DNA from 4 places in the Peribacillus sp. NJ11 genome. Region 4 is predicted to be linked to each of the others. Evidence: riboswitches for the same ligand, from Rfam matches in the RefSeq annotation. Region 4 holds a riboswitch; each other region holds the start of a gene.
The links. Region 4 has a riboswitch for thiamine pyrophosphate ahead of thiT (energy-coupled thiamine transporter ThiT). Riboswitches for the same ligand answer to the same signal wherever they lie in the genome.
Positions count from the first base shown of each region.

Region 1: it holds a riboswitch for thiamine pyrophosphate, as region 4 does, so the genes downstream of both, tenA (thiaminase II) here and thiT (energy-coupled thiamine transporter ThiT) in region 4, are expected to answer to the same signal.
Region 2: it holds a riboswitch for thiamine pyrophosphate, as region 4 does, so the genes downstream of both, thiC (phosphomethylpyrimidine synthase ThiC) here and thiT (energy-coupled thiamine transporter ThiT) in region 4, are expected to answer to the same signal.
Region 3: it holds a riboswitch for thiamine pyrophosphate, as region 4 does, so the genes downstream of both, QUF86_RS12965 (ABC transporter substrate-binding protein) here and thiT (energy-coupled thiamine transporter ThiT) in region 4, are expected to answer to the same signal.

Region 1 covers NZ_JAUCFO010000001.1:5,208,220-5,211,369, forward strand. Annotated here, with positions in the region: gene QUF86_RS25450 (GNAT family N-acetyltransferase) at 63-569, shown strand; gene QUF86_RS25455 (aspartyl-phosphate phosphatase Spo0E family protein) at 643-837, opposite strand; gene QUF86_RS25460 (Fur-regulated basic protein FbpA) at 1,098-1,310, opposite strand; SAM riboswitch class I at 1,464-1,568, opposite strand; TPP riboswitch at 1,728-1,832, shown strand; gene tenA (thiaminase II) at 1,929-2,618, shown strand; gene thiW (energy coupling factor transporter S component ThiW) at 2,631-3,150, shown strand, end outside; gene thiD (bifunctional hydroxymethylpyrimidine kinase/phosphomethylpyrimidine kinase) at 3,121-3,150, shown strand, end outside.
Region 2 covers NZ_JAUCFO010000001.1:311,808-314,957, forward strand. Annotated here, with positions in the region: gene thiC (phosphomethylpyrimidine synthase ThiC) at 1-1,291, opposite strand, end outside; TPP riboswitch at 1,425-1,539, opposite strand; gene QUF86_RS01510 (HAD family hydrolase) at 1,650-2,432, opposite strand; gene QUF86_RS01515 (histidine phosphatase family protein) at 2,616-3,149, opposite strand.
Region 3 covers NZ_JAUCFO010000001.1:2,627,221-2,630,370, reverse strand. Annotated here, with positions in the region: gene QUF86_RS12975 (ABC transporter permease) at 1-523, opposite strand, end outside; gene QUF86_RS12970 (thiamine-binding protein) at 520-801, opposite strand; gene QUF86_RS12965 (ABC transporter substrate-binding protein) at 813-1,817, opposite strand; TPP riboswitch at 1,939-2,048, opposite strand; gene QUF86_RS12960 (protein-glutamine gamma-glutamyltransferase) at 2,368-3,150, shown strand, end outside.
Region 4 covers NZ_JAUCFO010000001.1:21,987-25,136, forward strand. Annotated here, with positions in the region: gene QUF86_RS00110 (transglycosylase domain-containing protein) at 1-266, opposite strand, end outside; gene QUF86_RS00115 (universal stress protein) at 567-1,088, shown strand; gene thiT (energy-coupled thiamine transporter ThiT) at 1,170-1,748, opposite strand; TPP riboswitch at 1,853-1,955, opposite strand; gene QUF86_RS00125 (cation diffusion facilitator family transporter) at 2,203-3,087, shown strand.

The sequences.
Region 1 (3,150 bases), 5.2 Mb from region 4:
CTTAATAAAAAACCGGCGATACCCTTTATTCTGGAGATAGAATATAGATAGGAGTTTAAATCATGGAAGAGCACATAGAGTTTAGAAAGGCAGAACTATCGGACTTACCCAGGATCGTTGAAATATATAATTCGACAATTGCTTCAAGAATGGTCACGGCGGATACGGAACCTGTATCCGTACAATCGAGGGTTAAATGGTTTGAGGAACATGATTCAGAAAGTCGACCGCTATTTATCATTACTATAGAAGGGGAAACTGCTGGATGGATGAGCTTTCAATCGTTCTATGGGCGGCCGGCCTATAATTCCACGGCTGAAATCAGCATTTATATTGATGATTATTTCCGGGGAAAAGGAATCGGACAAATTTCGATTCAAAAGGCAATTGATGTGAGCCCAAAATTAGGGGTGAAGACTCTATTAGGTTTCATTTTTGCCCACAATGCACCAAGCCTGAAGCTTTTTTCCAAATTCGGGTTTGAAAAATGGGCACATTTACCTCAAGTTGCCGAGCTGGATGGCATTGAACGGGATTTGATCATTCTTGGTAAACGTGTCGATATTTAAATATATTTATTTAAAAGCTATTGCCTTGTGTAGTAGCTTTTTTCTCTGATTAAACGAGGACGAAATAGTGAATTTAGAAATACCTATATACTCTCTGGAGGGAAAAATATTCAGATTCTCTTTTATTTGTCAACGCATTTAACAGCGCATCCAATTCTTGACTTGCTTGAACAGTTAGAAGACTTGTAAAACCATAAACTGCTGCCAATTTGATCATTTCCTCTCTCTTTTCTTCTACTTTTTCTATAGTTACCTTCCGGCAAATCATATAAACACCTCCTAATTTTTCAATATTTTTACACTTTCATCATAATGAAACTCGTAGTTAAAATCAACTATTTTCCGGAAATTAAATGTGTTATTTCATAGGTTAAATGTGACAAAAAGCCTATTTCAGTCTCTAATTATGTATATTTTGTGACATCCTATATATAAACCTAAATAAAAAAAGCATCCACAAGTGTGATACATTGCGAATGCTTACATCATATCCCTATCCCACGAACCCAAAATATAGTCTATCGCTTACTATGTCATCCATTCCGAAGGAGACTCGTTATTAGGTCTATTTATAACAATCTTATATTCATCTTCAAGTACTTTTAACGGGGCATCGTAAAGGTGCCTTTCATCAGAGGTTTTGTATACTCCATTGGCCAATAACTCTTCAATAAGCTTTGCCTTCCTCTGTTCAATCCTCTTAAATAATTCCGCCATGTAAATGGCTCCTTTCCTAGTCATCATAAAGCCTGCTTCTAGTTGAGCTAAACTGTATTAACTGGTTTGATTTTCACCAAATTATATATACCTTTATTATTATGTCACTAAACGTTATTCCGCAAAAATAAAAGCCTCTTCTAATTCAAGAAGAGGCTGACAGTGTCCGTACGGCTCTTCTTATCTTCCAAGCATATGCTTGTTGGATTTAGCACAGTTCCCAAAATGGGTCTGCTGCCGAGGTTTCTTTGGGCCAAGTCCCTCCACCTCTCTGGATAAGAATTCAATATATAATTGATGTAGACATGATTTTATCCCAATAATCATCAAAAGTCAATTACCTGGATCTCCCTTTTTTCCTGAGCCATAAAGGATTCCCTCTTTCAAATACGGGTTGCATTTTCTTGTCTTTCTGATATGATGTCAGTAATTACATACAATTCACACCACTAGGGGAGTCTTTTTTAAGACTGAGATGGAATTAGTTCCGGACCCTTTGAACCTGAACCGGCTCATACCGGCGGAGGGAAGTGGATGATATCGTCCATTTACAGACTTTATCCATCTACCCCGTTCCGTATTCAGGAGCGGGGTTTTTTATTGGGTGTAAACAGGGGGATCCATTCTAAAGGAGGATGAACAATGGAGAATACTAAATTAGAAACATTCAGTGATAGACTTCATGGACGGGCAAAAGAGATTTGGAAAAGGAACCATTCACATCCCTTTGTCCAGGCAATTGGAAACGGCACACTTCCTGAAAAGAAATTTGCCTATTACCTGAAGCAGGACTATATCTATCTCATGGATTATTCCAAGCTCTTTGCTTTAGGTGTCATCAAAGCTCATAATATCGAAACCATGGCAAAGTTTGCGAGTATTTTAAATGAAACCCTTCAAGTTGAAATGGATATCCATCGGCATTATGCTTCAGAATTCGGAATCAGCTCCAAGGAATTGGAAGATACAGAACCCACACCAACCACTCTAGCCTATACGGGTTACATGCTAAATGCAGCTCAGCATGGGACTTTGGCAGACCTGATAGCCTGTCTCCTGCCATGTGCTTGGGATTATTATGAGATCGGTTTGCTATTGAAAGAACAAAATGGTGAAGCATTGGAAAACAATCGCTACTCTGATTGGATAAGGTCATATTCATCTCCTGAATTCGGTGAAGCACACAAGTGGCTGATTGCTTTGTTGGAAGAATTAACTGAAGGCATGCCCGAAAAGGAACTTCTTAGATTAGAAAAGCACTTTTTGGTGACTTCCCGATATGAATATTTATTCTGGGATATGGTTCAAAATGAGCAGGATTGGCCACTGTAGGTCGTTGATATGATGAATCCAATCAAGAAATTGACATTGACCGCCATGATTACGGCTATAACGACTTTAACCAGTTCATTTATTTTCATCCCTGCCGGATTTGCAAAAGTCTTTCCTATTCAACATCTGGCAAATGTCCTGACAGCCGTATTATTGGGACCTGCTTATGCGGTAACACAAGCTTTTTTAGTTTCCATCATTAGAAACATGTCTGGTACCGGTTCAATTTTCGCCTTTCCTGGCAGCATGATCGGTGCACTTTTGGCTGCCGTCGTATATCGAAAAACACAAAGCTTAAAATTCGCTTGTTTAGGGGAAGTGATCGGGACCGGCATTTTCGGTTCCCTAGCCTGTTATCCACTTGCAATCCTCCTATTGGGAGAAAAAGCTGCTCTTTTTGGTTTTTTACCAGCTTTTATGCTTAGTTCATTCGCAGGTGCGATTTTAGCTTTCATATTACTTAAAATACTTCTAAAAAATAATTATATGAAGGGGTTTTTTTATGAAAACAGCATTAACCATCGCAGGCTCT
Region 2 (3,150 bases), 290 kb from region 4:
CTATATCCGTTGTTAATGGTCCTAGAGTATAGAATGGTGCTTCTTGACATACTTCCAGCTGCTTATCCATATTTTCTTTAATCAAATGCATAGGTACGTGACCGGGTCCCTCAACCATGACTTGAACATCGTGCTTCCATGCAATCTTCGTCAGTTCCCCCAATGTTTCCAATTCAGCAAATTGAGCCTCATCGTTTGCATCTGCAATGGATCCAGGCCGGAGGCCGTCGCCTAATGAGAAAGAGACATCATATGCCTTCATGATTTCACAAATCTCTTCAAAGTGAGTATAGAGAAAGCTTTCTTGGTGGTGGGCCAAGCACCATTGTGCCATGATGGAGCCCCCTCGGGAAACAATTCCCGTAACTCGCTTTGCTGTTAAAGGGATATATCGCAAAAGCACACCAGCGTGTATGGTAAAGTAATCGACACCTTGCTCGGCCTGCTCGATTAATGTATCCCTAAAAACTTCCCAATTTAAATCTTCCGCGACTCCATTCACTTTTTCCAATGCTTGATATATCGGAACAGTTCCAACTGGCACAGGTGAATTCCTGATAATCCATTCCCGGGTCGTGTGAATATTCTTTCCGGTGGAAAGATCCATTATGTTGTCGGCTCCCCAACGTGTAGCCCAAGTCATTTTTTCCACTTCATCTTCAATCGATGAACTAACAGCTGAATTTCCGATATTCGCATTTATTTTCACATGAAAATTCCGTCCGATGATCATGGGCTCACTTTCAGGATGGTTAATATTTGCCGGAATGATCGCCCGTCCGCTAGCTACCTCTTCTCTTACAAACTCAGGGGCAACATTTTCCCTGATCGAAATGAATTCCATTTCTGGGGTAACGATACCTTTACGGGCATAATGGAGCTGCGTTACGTTTTGCCCTTCCATCGCACGCAATGGTTTTCTTTTCAATCCCGGAAATATTTCGACTTTGGATTGTGAATCCACTTTTCTATACCCATTATCTTCTGGTTTTATTTCACGTCCTTCATACTCTTCAACGTCTTCCCGTTCCATGACCCAGTTGCGTCTAATCGGGGCAAGACCTTTATGAATATCAATGGGATATTCTGAATCCGTATAGAAACCGCTTGTGTCATAAACTCGTAAAGGCGGATTCTCCTCTTCCCCGAATGCCCCTGTAGTCGGACTTAGCTTAATTTCACGCATAGGTACTTTAATATCAGGTCTAGATCCCTCAACATACACTTTTTTACTCCCAGCAAAACTGGACATAATTGAAACGTTCATGTCATTTACTGAATTACTCATGATTTCATTTCTCCTTTTTAAGTTCATTTAAAAAGGACAAAATCCAATCCATTTCGCACGAAAAAGCCAGGTCTCATATTTAAGACCCGGCTAACGTTAGTATGACTACAGAAATGACCAATTGAAATGGTCATTGTTTAGTAGATTCTAACTTCCCCACGCTGGTATGAACCAGATCAGGTCCTGAGGGTTAAGAAGCTTAAGCGCTTCTCTCTCAGCCCAACTTTTATTGGACACCCCTAGTCTAAATAAATTAATTGATTACAGGGTAACTATATATCACCCTTTTCATTCTGTATATAATTTGAAAGACCTAATATTTTATTCAAACTCTCCAAAATTCGTTACTTGAAGAGTAATTTTACAGGCTCTCAAGGATTGGGAAAAGCTCCTCTAAATGCTTGATTTCATAGGTTGGAAGCACCTCATTCCGTTCCTTATCATGGCGATTTATCCAAACGGACTTTATGCCTACCCGTGACGCTCCAAGGATATCCGTCATTAAATTATCGCCCACCATCAATACTTCATCCTTATCCAGCTCCATGATTTCCAAAGCATGCTCAAAAATGGAGGCATCCGGTTTACCTCTTCCAAACGCACCTGAAATGACGATTTGGTCGAAATAAGGAACTAGTTCAGGCGTAATTTCAAGTTTGGTATTTTGCAGTTCAGGAGACCCGTTCGTAAGCAATAGCAATTTGTACTTCCCTTTTAATTCATCTAACACACGGAATGATTCTTCATAAATAAATGGCTTTTTACGTCTCTCGGCCGGGAAACGTTCTGCCAGTTCAAGCCCAAATTCCGGGTCATCGATCCCTAATGCCTTCAAGCCTCTCGTCCAAGCTTCTTTCCGATAAGCCGGTGCAATCCCGGCCATCTTCCGGAATTCATCATGATCATCCTGAAAATTTCCCCATAGCCCCTCAAATGGGTTGATACCGATCATTTGAGTAAATGCATATGTGTCGTAAGAAGAATAAAGCTCACGCGCTTCCTTCCGCACAGCTTCTTCAAACTCGTCGACATTCAAATCATATTTCTCCTTAGCCACTTCGCATGTAGAAACAAAAGCCTCTTTTACACTTTTCTGATCCCATAGTAATGTATCATCTAAATCAAAAAAAACTGCCTTCACCAAAATGTCCACCCTCTTTCCCTATTATTGAATTCGTAAAAATTACACTATTACAATAATAAACCACAACCAATGGAAAAAGAATAATTATTCGGAAAATCCCTGCATCTTTCTTAAAATCAGCAAAATGTATGATGGACATCAGACTTACCTTTTCTGATGGAAAACCCTATATTTCTTCACTTATCATCTTTCGAATACATACAGCTTTCCATTACTTGCAATCTTGAATTTTGGACCGGTGAACCCCCGTCGGATCAACTCTTTCCTCATATATATCATGAGGGCGGCATGACTCACGATCAGAACATCCCTATCCCCCTTTGTAAAGATTTCATCCAATACTTTATTGATCCTTTGTTCAGCGATCTTAATTTCCGCCCTTGTCTGCCTGTTGAACATCGAGCAGCATCGAATCCAGATGGCCCAAAGGATGAACGGCAGCTTCACTTTTCCTTTAAGAGGGGGAGAAGGTATTTCCCGCAGCTCCTCCATCCGATGAACCTTACCTGGATAGATATGTTCCGCTGTCTTGACAGCTCTCGACATATCACTGCAATAACATTCCTGCCATTCCTCCACGCCAAATAAAGTCGTTCCATAAATAATATCCGCTGCATCATAGTCCTCAAACCATTGCTTCATATCATCCGCCGTCACAGATTTCCCAGTAGGGAATTCATGTGCAACCTTAAAATGCCGTACCAAACCAATTTTCATA
Region 3 (3,150 bases), 2.6 Mb from region 4:
GGATCGAGTGAGGAAGTTCAAGCTTCCAAAATAACTGGTTTTTTCCCGCTCCCATCATCTTGAAATAATGCTTGAGTTCGTATGGTGTCTGGCGAAAACCGTCCAATGAAGCAACCGCAACCGGAAAAAAACATACTAGCGAAATGACGATTAACTTAGGCATCATGCCAAAGCCAAACCAAATTACTAAAAGCGGTGCCAAAACTATGATAGGTATATTTTGTGATAGTATGAGCAGAGGGTAAACCGCGTCCTTCACGCCTGGAAACAGATGTAGGATTGCCGCGATTAATAATCCAATGCAGCTTCCAATAAAAAAACCCGATAACGCAAGCTCAGTTGTTGATGTAAGGTGACCAAAAAGATTCTGGGACGACTCAATTCCTTCAATGAAAATGGCCGACGGAGCGGGAAGCAGCCATTTTTCAACCTTTAATAAGACTGTCACTGACTCCCATATTATCAGCAACAATAATAAAAGAAAGAAGGGAGCCCCCTTCTTCCAAATTCCCCTTCCGGTCATGCCCGATATTTCTCCGTTAACGTATCCATCGTAATTCCGCTCGGCTGAAATAATATTTTCACTTGGGATATGACATTCGGCGAGCCTAATTCAATCATTCTTACATTCATTTTTTCTATCACGGCAAAAAGTTCGGAAAGCTCACCCTCCATTGTCGTTTCAAGCGGGTGAACCTCATACTTGACACCTGATTCATCAATGATCTTGATTGCTTCGTCGACCAAAGGGATGACATCCCCTTTAGGAATGATTTGTATACTAATTAATGAATTGGCCATTGTATTTCCTCCTATTTTGGTAAAAATTCATTGGTAAATGCTTTTTCAGGATTGAAATCACCTTCAAGAAGCTTATTTTCCGTCATCCAATCACTGTAATTCTTCCAAATTTCAAGCTTTTGTTCACCCCAACGCGGAGCATCATCCTGATACTTAGCTGCAAGCCACTCCTGGCTTTTCTTCACTAGTTTTGCATCAAGATCCGGGGCAGACTTAATTAGCATGTCTGCTGCATCACCAGGGTTCTTTATCGCAAACTGGTACCCTTTCGAAGCTGCATGAACGAATGCTTTAACAGTCTCGGGATCCTCTTTTATCATCTTTTCATTCGTTGTCAAAACAGGTGTATAGTAATCGAGCTTATCCGAGTATTCGGTTAAGTAAACCATATTAAGCTTTTCATTTCGCAACTCAGCCTCAATACCTGTCCACCCATAATATATCCAGGCAAAATCTATATCCCTTTTAACCGAAGTGAAAAAATCCGTGTCTCCTGTATTCACTATATCCACTTTATTTACATCCGCATTTTCTTCTTTCATGAGTGAATCAATGATGGCCTTTTCAACCGGAGACCCCCAGCCACCATACGTTTTCCCTTCAAAATCCTTGGGTGTTTTAATGTTTTTTGCCTCAGGTGAAGCAAATCCAGATGTATTGTGCTGGATGACAGCAGCTACCGAAACAATCGGGACGCCTTGCACGCGGGCCTGCGTAATGCCCTCCTGGTAGCCCACGCCAAATTCGGATTTCCCTGAAGCGACAAGCTTATCAGCTCCAGCTTCACCTGGCATGATAATATCCACATCCAGACCTTGTTCTTTAAAATATCCTTTTTCCTTGGCTACATACAAACCTGTATGGTTTGTATTCGGTGTCCAATCGAGCACGACCGATACCTTTTTTAATTCTTTATTGCCTTCATTTTTAGATGCTTCTTCTTTTTCATTAGTTCCGCCTGCACCGCATCCAGCCAAAAGGAACAACGAAGTCAACAGTGGTAAAAATTTATTCAAGTTATTATCCTCCTACACATCATATAAGATCCATATGCCGGAACCATAATGGGGCGCCAGGGTCTATAAAAATACAAAAAACGCCCGAAGATGAATTCGGACGTTAACATACAAAACAGAAAGTCAGTAATAATATGTTCCCTCCGCTGGCATCATCCAGATCAGGTTCAAAGAGTCAGCATCTAAAGGACGCAATCTCAGCCAGCTTTACTGGCCCCCCTACATTTCTCGCACATATGAACTTTTCTCTCTCATTATATCAATTCATTCAGAAAAGGGAATACTAATTTGCTCCTTCTCCCTAATTGGAAAGGTATTCCTCCTAAATGTTTAGCACAGCCACCAAAACATCTTTTTGGAAAATGATAATCATTGTAAGCAAAATGATCATCCCTCTTGCCATACCAATCATTCTCGGTTGCCATGATGCCTGAAATGCTCCAAATGGTCATTTCTTTGCATGCATTCATATAATGAGCATTACCTGTAGACTTTTTTGTGTACTGGTTTTATAAACCCTTCATTTCATAAACAAAAGGTGGATATGATCATGATAAAGATTAATCACAAATGGTTAGATGTCAGTCAAATCCAACCAGGTGTAGCATCTGATACATCGCTTGAAATTCTCCAATTGCTGGCGGAAGATTCTAACGTTTTTGAATACCGGAACTTCGGATACCTTAATTTCGATATACAACTGAGGCACCGAGTCATCGAGGCCGCCATTTCGTTAGATAAAAGCAGTCCAGAATTTTCCACGCTTGATGAATCGGCAAGCAATGAACAATATTGGCGCGTTTCAAAGGATGGCACATTTACCCTTCAGCCAGGGATTCCCCCTCATGCCGCACTCCTGGACATTTTTTTGAATGGAAGGCTTTACGCTTTCGAATGCGGTACAGCGATAGTCGTCACTTTTTTAAAGGCCATTTTGGATTTAATCGGTCCTAGGAATTTTGACTATCTTTTTTCAAACGTATTTCTATATGACTTTCGCCCTCCAAGCAATATGGCTCTTGATATTCATCAAGGAACGGATTATTTACCAGGGGATTGCGTTTACTTCGAAAACCCTGATCACGACTTGGAAACTCCTGAATGGCAAGGTGAAAATGCCATATTATTAGGGAACAACCTCTTTTATGGACACGGGATCGGGATTACCACTGCACAGGGAATCATCGATGAATTAAATAGCAATAGAAAGCCGAACGCCACCATATCGGCATTCCTGACAACGCATATCATTAACTTGGATAGTTCCTTCTATAGCCAATTCCTGGAAAATAATCCTCGTGCAATGCCCGTTGACAGTCCTGTCAGCCTTTCC
Region 4 (3,150 bases):
ACCGCTTGTTTCATATGTTCCGGTATTTCATCTATCGCAACACCTTCGGATTTATTTGCCGTGATCGTACTGGCAAGATTCCCATCCAGATCATAGATTCCTGTCGGTTGCTGAAGATTATTTTCAAGATGGCTTATATCTGCACCCTGCCTGAAATACAAGAGTGAACCGGCGCCTAAAACCACAATCGCCAATATTATAATTAGAACTAATTTCACTAACCCTCTCATTTGTACCCCCATTTTCCCATCTGCGACATGTTTCATTAAAAATATTTTACCCTTTTTATTAAAGAAAACTCGTCGATTGACTAAAAGGCTGCAGCTCAGTCGCTTTTTCTTTTAGCACTATACTCGCGTACCGGCTTCCTTGCTGATGATATTCCTTCCGAATGAAAAATAAAGCACGCCAACTAATTGAAGGACCAGGATTTCATCCAACCATTTTAACAATGCTCGTATCTATCCTTTACCCGTAATTGGCGATCTATATACCAATTAAAGGCGTGAAGCCATTTAAAAGTGGGTATAACACCTTAAAGACTTATAAATGGGAGAGATGATATTATGAAAGACGTAAAAAATATTGTCGTCGCTTTTGATGGAAATGAAGAGAGTACACAGGCCGTGGAATATGGAGCAACAATCAAAAAGGCCTTTCCTGAAGCTGAGCTGACCGTAGTCCATGTCCTAAATGATAAGGTTGAACAGAGTATCATGGGAAACGTCACAGCTCCTGGATTCGTACCCGCTGCAGGATTTTATGTCGATCCCGTTCAGACACATCCCGTCGTTGAAGTTGAACAGCGAGAACAAAAGGTAATTGACACCCCTTCCCCCATCGAGAATAGTGTTCGGAACGCAGAAAGTAATACGTTGAGATTGCTAAGTGAATGTCAAGTCAAGGGGAAATTCGAGATATTGGAAGGACATGCGCCAGATAGCATATGTGAATATGCAGAAAGAACTGCGGCCGACCTCATCGTCGTCGGCAATAGCTCTAAAAGCGGTTTGGAAAAATTCTTTCTGGGAAGTACAAGTAGTTCAATTGCGAAAAACGCCCCCTGTTCGGTATTCATTGCAAAATGAGATTGAGCCAGTTCGCCCTGTACGTATCGTTTGGTCATTCTCCGAAAAAAAGCCGGATTCTTGTAGAATCCGGCTTTCTTGTTAATAGGCTTTTTTCAGTAATACATTTGAAGCTGCCGAATATAACATCATCACCACAATGGCCGATAAAATAAAACTGATCAGCATATAAGTCCCATTATAAATGAATGAATAAACCGCTACTGGCTGTCCTTTTGGCGCTGCAGATCCAAAAAACACGATTCCAGAAGTGAAATGACAGAGAAACCTCAGGAAGCTGCCCAAAAACATGCCACCAATCCCGTATAATTTCGCTTTGGAACGCTTTTCCTCTTTATAGCTGTTTACAAACTTGTTCATGAATACACCGGATATCCCGACAACCATAAAGGCAAGATAATAATCAATGAAGCCTTGAATCGGTGTTCCGATCCATGCTGTACCACTTACAATCTGCAATAGTCCAAGTAACAATCCGGCTAACATCCCACCTTTTATGCCCCAACGATATGCCATCAGAAAAATAGGTACCATGGCTATTGAAATCGAACCCCCTTGAGGCCAGATTCTTGAAAAAATGAATCCAGAGACCATATCCAGTAATAAAGCCAATGAAGCAAAAATGGCGACCTCTGTCATGAATAACGTTTTATTTTTCATCATGCCACTCCTTTCTCCAAAAATGAAAAAGTGTCCATGAGTTCCCCCTGCCAATTTTGCGCAAAAAAAGCAACACCGGGGCGGTAATGGATGCCCAGTATTGCTTGTATCCAAAACCACATCCCTACGCTAGTGCTAACTATCAGGTTCATAGGGTCTGAACTCAACCGTTCACTCTCAGCCTTTTTGGCTCCCCTTGTGGAAGTATTTATTTTTCGATCCTCGGTTAGAATATACTACTAGTTTCTTTAATTGACAACTAAAGAAATTGTATATGTCAACAACTTGTCATTCCCATTTTATGGAGATATTCTTTCTTATAAACAACTTCTTTACATACCTTCAATACATCTGCAATTAACCAAGTTAGATGGTTAAATACGACAATTTTTCTATAGACTCACTAAGGTTTGTTTTGATATCTTTATTAAGCCTAATTTACATTGGGGAGGGAATGGACATGGATAAACATTCGATTTCAGCTGAAAAAGGCGCCTACATAAGCATCGCCGCTTACATATTCTTGTCTGCCCTTAAATTGTCATTTGGTTATTTCGGTGATTCTAAAGGACTTTGGGCAGATGGTTTAAATAATACGACCGATATCATCGCTTCCATAGCCGTATTGATTGGTTTGAAAATTTCGAAGAGACCTCCAGATGATAATCATTCATATGGACATTTACGGGCGGAAACCGTAGCCTCGTTGGTAGCTGCCTTCATCATGATCACCGTAGGCCTGCAGGTTGTATTCAGTGCTATAGAATCCTTCTTCCAGCAAGATTCAACAACCGTTCCCAATATGCTTACCGGTTATGTCGCCCTATTCTCTGCAATCTTCATGTACGGAATCTACCGTTATAACTTAGCATTAAGTAAAAAGATCAACAGCTCTTCCATCTACGCCGTTGCACAGGATAATCGTTCCGATGCCCTTGTCAGTGTCGGTGCTTTCATTGGAATCATCGGTACTAAGATGGGAATCCCTTGGCTTGATGCAATAGCTGCAGCAGTCGTGGGGATCATCATATGCAAAACGGCCTGGGATATCTTTCGGGATGCCTCCATCTCTTTAACCGATGGTTTCGACGAGCAGCTCCTGCAAAAGATCGGACAAACCATTATATTGACAGAAGGTGTTAAAGACATGAGTGAAATTAAGGCCCGTATGCACGGAAGTGAAATCCTGCTCGAAACTACCGTTCATGTTAACCCTCTTTTGACCGTCATCCAAGGTCACGATATTACGGTTAAAATCGAAGAGAATCTTTTGAAGGAATATAATATCCAGCATGTGATCGTTCATATCGAACCATATACATTTCATAAAAAAAGGTAACCGTCATTAACTTTACGGATACCTTTTTTTATTATTAATTCATGTAATCACTGTAATAAAACT